Longibacter salinarum: one gene and its partner. The protein of the gene in region 1 interacts with the protein of each later gene in a pairwise test. Links are inferred from orthologs where the notes say so. Each region holds a gene or a part of one and is shown on either strand. Other genes may lie near its edges.

Region 1 (3,131 bases):
TCGTCAGATTCTTCTTCAGCGATTCCGAGTTTTGAAATGAACTCCGCACGCGAGCGTGCATGGCAGGCGGCTCGATAATTTGCTCCCACGGAGGAGGCGGAGCGCATGAGTTGCCTGCTTACGATACGATAAGCCGGAGTGCGAGGGAGGTTATCGCAAAACCGGAAGACATCGACAGCAAACTTTCTCGTTCGAAACTGAAGATCCTGCATGGGTCCCATGTGCTATTGGATGGATGTCTTTTATGTAAAAGACACAGGGGAGACCGGGGCTCTAACGTTTTGAGATCCTAATAACTGATCTTGTCCTGAAGGACTTCGCAGTTCACCTTTAGCCTTTCGAATTCTAATTTCCTCTTTTCCACCTAACCGACTGAATCATTCCACATGGACATTAGCTATCGCTGGTTGGAACGGTACGTGCACCTGGAGGAGTCGCCGGAGGCGCTCGCGGAGCAGCTGACCATGGCGGGCCTGGAGGTGGACGACGTGTCGCCGATCGGGTCGGACCTGGAGGGGGTTGTCGTGGGAGAGGTTATGGACGTGCGGGACCATCCGAACGCCGACCGGCTGGTGCTGTGCGATGTCGACATTGGAAAAGACAAGCCCTCGCAGATCGCATGTGGCGCGCCGAACGTCGCCGCCGGACAGAAGGTGCCTGTGGCCACGGTCGGGACGACGCTCTACCTGCCGGATCGGGAGAACCCGGAGGAGCGACAGGCGATCACGATCGAGAAGCGCAGCATTCGCGGGGAGTCGTCGCGAGGCATGATCTGCGCGGAGGATGAGCTGGGGCTCTCCGAGGACCACGGCGGCATCATGGTGTTGGATCCGGATGCTGAAATCGGTCGTCCGTTCGCGGAGTACCTGGCGGACCTTGACGTGCAGCCAGAAGATGCTGTCATCGACATCGACCTGACGCCGAACCGCCCGGACGCGGCGAGCCACATCGGTGTGGCGCGCGACGTGGCCGCAATCAACGGACGTCAGCTCTGCCGCCCGGAGGTCAACATCCCGACCGCTGGCGGCGACGCCGCCGATCAGGTGAGCGTCGACATTCAGGATCCGGCAGGATGCGAGCGGTACGTGGCCATGGTCGTGCGCGATGTGGAGGTGAAAGAGTCGCCTCTGTGGCTGAAGCGTCGGCTTTCCGCGATTGGTTTGCGTCCGCGCAACAACGTGGTCGACATCACCAACTTCGTCCTGCACGAGGTTGGCCAGCCGCTGCATGCGTTCGACCTGAACACGATCGCGGACAACCGGATCGTGGTACGTTCATCGGAGGGCGAGGAGACGTTTACCACGCTCGACGATAAGGAGCGCACGCTACCAGACGGCACGCTGCTGATCTGCGATGCGGAGGAGCCGGTCGCCGTCGCGGGCGTCATGGGCGGAGCAGAGAGCGAGGTGTCCGACGAAACAACCGACGTTCTGATCGAGAGCGCGTACTTTGACCCGTCGACGATTCGGAAGACGGCGAAGGCGCTGTCGCTACAGACCGACTCGTCCTATCGCTTCGAACGCGGTGTGGATCGCGACGGACAGCTCTGGGCGGCGGCCCGGGCTGCAGAGCTCATTGCCGAGCTCGCCGGGGGAACGATCGTGCCGGGCTGCGTGGATGCCCATCCGACGCCTTCCGAGACGCGAACGGCGACGCTTCGACTGGATCGCCTGACGAGCGTCCTGGGTGTCAACATTTCCCGGGAGGACGCCATTAACCATCTCGAATCCGTCGGCTTCGTGGTCTCAGACGATGGCGGCACGCTGAATTGCGAGATTCCGACGTGGCGCCCCGACGTGTCGATCGAGGAAGATTTGATCGAAGAGGTGGCTCGCCTGTACGGTTACAACGCCATCCCGGAGCCAGCACGCGTTCCGATTCCCAACGTGACGCCGGGACAGCGACCGGTGGAGACGCTCCGCCGTCAGGTGCGCACCCTGCTGAAGGGCCGTGGCTTCCGCGAGATCTACACGAACAGCATGCTGCGGACGGAGCGCGCCGAGCAGTTTGCCATCACGCCGGGACGCGATGCCCCAGTGTCCGTCGTGGAAACGCAGAATCCCATCTCGCAGGAAATGGCGGCGCTGCGTCCGCGCCTTCTCCCCGGTGCGCTCCAGGTCATGCAGTACAACCGAAACCATGGACAAAAGGCGCTCCGTCTGTTCGAGACCGGCCACGTCTTTCGCCGGGCGGAAGGGGATGAAGAACCTATCGTGGAGGGCTTCAGCGAGCACGAGGCGCTGCTTCTGGCCATGACGGGGCCGCACTCGCCGGGCGGCTGGGACACGGATGTTCGCCCGTCCGACTACTTCGACCTGAAGGGGATCGTCGAAATGCTGCTCGACGATCTGCATCTGAACGACGTATCGATGACGCCCCACGACGGAGAGGCAAGCAACAATCACGTCGAACCGACCATTCATCGCCTCGACGTGCATGCGGGAGATCGTTTCCTCGGCACGCTATCCCAGGTGAACCCGTCAGTGACGGAAGATGTAGACCTGGAAGATGCGGTGTTCGTCGCCGAGCTGAACCTGGAGGCGCTGGTCGACGCAGCTGCACCCAATGCCCGTACCGATTACGAACCAGTCAGTCGGTTCCCGGTCGTGGAGCGCGACCTGGCCGTCCTCGTGGCGGATGCGCAGTCCGTCGGGCCGATGCTCGACACGATTCGCACCGCCGGACAACCGCTTCTCAAGGATATCGACGTTTTCGACGTGTATCGTGGTGAAGGCGTCGGCCGAGATGAGAAAAGTGTGGCCTTCACGCTCCGTTTCGGTGCCGACCGCACCCTGACCGATGCCGAGGTCGATACGAAGATCGATGCGGCCGTGAAAGAACTCGCCCGCTCCTTCGGAGCAGAACTACGCGAGTAACCCGACATACGGCGCTCATTTGCGGGGTCATCTCGCAACGTATACGCCTTCAGACGAATAGAAAGACGGGCGTCGACTTGAGTTGTCGTTGCGTAAGCCCTATTGTAAAGAAACGTTAGAGGTGAATTGTCCGTCTGATGCGTGCCACAAACCTCTATTCGATGCCGATTGATTGACCCTTTTGTTGACTAGATTGGCCGGCATCCAACCCATAAAAATTACCGTCAGGTCGACGTTGTCAACTGCGACCGCATG
Region 2 (2,972 bases), on another replicon or contig:
GGCGACGCCTTCGGCCCCTGTTCCGTCTGATTCTCCCCGCGTACTCGGCACCTCACCGGCCAAGCACTTCCCGCCGGTGCCGTGCATTGACAGCGCAGACGCCCTTTTCGAAACACCGGCGCGCGTCTGGAGCGTCCTTCTTCGTACGCTGTGGTCAGCGCAGCCGCTCGGCCCCTAGCTACCCCGCGTACCCGTCCTGGTACGCTATGATCGTCGATTGTCCCTCGAAGCCTCGGTTCTGGTTCGCAGAATCCGTGGGCGAGTACGTCATCCTCCTGCACGCACCCTTTGACCTGCGTGCGGTTGTTTGAATGGCGTCCTGTCGAGCGTGCTCTTCACCTTTCATCGAGGTGCACGTCTCGATTCGTGCGAGCGGAGAAGTCGACACGTCCTCCCAAACACATTTCCGGGAACGTCCGCTACAGTTTGCCCGGCACCCGCGATATGATGGACGTCTGTGTCCATTGCCCAGGTGCGTCTCGGTGCAACTGTACCCGACCTCCCACGCCATTTTACGAACAACCCCACGCTCATGAAGGGTAACGGATTCAAAGTATTCACCACCATCGCCTTCCTCGGGCTTTGCCTGTGGTCGCTCTTCCCAAGTTTTCAGTCGTTCTACTATTCGCAGAAGATGAGCGACATGACGGCGGAGGAGCAGGCCGCCTACATGGACGAGAATCGCCAGAACATTCAGCAGGCTCGGTCGGAGTCGCTTAAGCTCGGTCTCGACCTGCTCGGCGGCATGCACGTTACGCTCGAGGTGCAAACGGGCCAGCTGATCGGTCAGCTCGCCACGAACCGCGACTCCACGTTCGACGCTGCACTGAAAGAGGCCATCGATCGCTCGGAGGCCGCAGAGACTCCGGTCGTCACCGCGTTCGTTCAGGAAATGGAGGAGCGCGATCCGAACATTCGCCTCTCGCGCTACTTCCGCGATGAGGACGATGGAATCACACGTCGCTCGGAGAACGATCAGGTCGTCTCGTGGCTTCGCGATCAGGCCGATGAGGCCGTCACGCGAGGCATGGAGATCGTCCGTAATCGTGTTGACCGCTACGGCGTGACCGAGCCGTCGATTCAGCGGAAGGACGACCGCCAGATTGTCGTGGAGCTTCCGGGGATCGACGACCCGGATCGTATTCGCGAGCTGCTGAAGGGGACGGCACAGCTGGAGTTTCGCCTGATGGCGGAGCCCGCTCGCCTGCAGCAGGTCGCCCAGCGTCTCATTCAGTATTACGAACCGTCGGATAGCGCTCTCGCCGCTGCACAAACGTCGACGGTGGACACCGCGGCTGCCGCCGATGGTGCGTCTGAAGAAGGCACGGCTCTCACCGATGGCACGCAGTTGACCGAAGCGGACACATCGGAGCAGGGTACGTCGCTCACCGGGCCGGATACCGGCAGCGACGCCGCTGGCCCGAGTAACCCGCTCGTGGAAGCGGTGCAGCAGTTCCTGCCGCAGGGACGTCCGGTTACGATCGCCTGGGCGACGGCGCAGGATACCTCCACGATCAACAGTCTGATGGCGGACCCCGGAGCTGCGCGAATCATCCCCGGCGATATCGAACTTCTGTGGTCGGCGGCACCGGTCGCATCCACGCAGAACGGGCAAGAGATCTACAGTTTGCTCGGCGTGAAGCGACAGGCCGAACTCACGGGAGACGTGGTTGTCGACGCGTCGGTTGAGTTCAGCCAGCAGACGAACGAGCCCAGCGTATCGATGACGATGAACGCCGAAGGTGCGCGGATCTGGTCTCGCATCACCGGTGCCAACGTTGGCAAACAGGTTTCGATCGTGCTGGACCGCTACGTGGTCTCATGGCCGAATATCAACGAGAAGATTGCCGGCGGTCGGACATCGATTACGGGTCTCGAGTCGCGCCAGGAGGCGCAGGACATCGTTACGGTGCTGAAGTCTGGTGCCCTGCCGGCGCCGGTCGACATCGTCGAAGAGCGGACCGTTGGGCCGAGCCTCGGTGAAGCCTCGATCCGCGCAGGATTCATCTCCGTCGTGGTCGGGCTGCTCCTCGTTGCGCTGTTCATGATCATGTACTACCGGACCGCCGGTATCGTCGCCGATGTGGCGCTTCTCTTGAACGTGATCCTCATCTTCGGTGTGTTGGCCGGCTTCAATGCCACGCTGACGCTCCCCGGGATCGCAGGTATCGTGCTTACGATCGGTATGGCCGTCGACGCTAACGTGCTGATCTTCGACCGTATTCGGGAGGAGCAGAATGCAGGCAAGACGCTTCGAGCCTCTGTGTCTTCGGGATATGAGAAAGCGCTCAGCGCCATTCTCGACGCGAACATCACGACGTTTTTTGTCGGCGTGATTCTGTATTCCTTCGGCGTCGGCCCCATCCAGGGCTTCGCCGTCACGCTGATGGCCGGTATCCTGTCGTCGTTGTTCACCGCCATCGTGGTCACGCGCCTCATCTTCGACTACATGATTCTGGAGCGGCAGATGAAGGTCAGCTACGGCTGACGCACGGGCCAGACTCATCCCCGGTCTGCTCATGCGGACCGGGGATGAGCTGCTGGCTGATCCGCACACCTTCATCCGTTGCATCCCGACGCGCGGCTGCACACCCCGTGTCGAGAACCCGCTCCACCATGGAGCACAATCCTGACTCACATGCGCATATTTGAAGAAGCAAGTTACTCGTTCATTCCGAACCGCCGGATTGGCTACATCATCTCCAGCATTCTGCTGTTGCTGAGCATTGGCTCTCTTTCCACGCGAGGCCTGCAGATGGGCATTGACTTCCGTGGGGGTATCGAGATCGTCGTTGAGAACGTCGAGGGCCTTGAGGCCACCGATGTTCGCGCTGCCCTCGCAGCCCCCCTCGGGTCGGATCCGGAGGTGAAGACCTTCGGTGAAACCGGTCTCCTCGTTCGTACGTCAACGGAGTTGGCGACGACCGAAGCTGAAGAGCTCGTCATTTCGACGATCGAAAGTGAGTTCGCCG

The links. The genes of interacting proteins can lie anywhere in the genome.
Region 2: the proteins of pheT (region 1) and secD interact in binary tests that used the Escherichia coli proteins (3 or more experiments, as listed by UniProt). The link is inferred for Longibacter salinarum from one-to-one orthologs.

What each region holds. Positions count from the first base shown.
Region 1 is NZ_PDEQ01000010.1:25,356-28,486, forward strand. It holds pheT (phenylalanine--tRNA ligase subunit beta), read left to right. Parts: upstream 1-386; coding sequence 387-2,876; downstream 2,877-3,131. Other genes in the region: CRI94_RS15955 (four helix bundle protein), read right to left, coding at 1-221.
Region 2 is NZ_PDEQ01000003.1:319,709-322,680, forward strand. It holds secD (protein translocase subunit SecD), read left to right. Parts: upstream 1-457; coding sequence 458-2,488; downstream 2,489-2,972. Other genes in the region: CRI94_RS07645 (hypothetical protein), read left to right, coding at 1-178; secF (protein translocase subunit SecF), read left to right, coding at 2,639-2,972. UniProt on the Escherichia coli protein: Part of the Sec protein translocase complex. Interacts with the SecYEG preprotein conducting channel. SecDF uses the proton motive force (PMF) to complete protein translocation after the ATP-dependent function of SecA.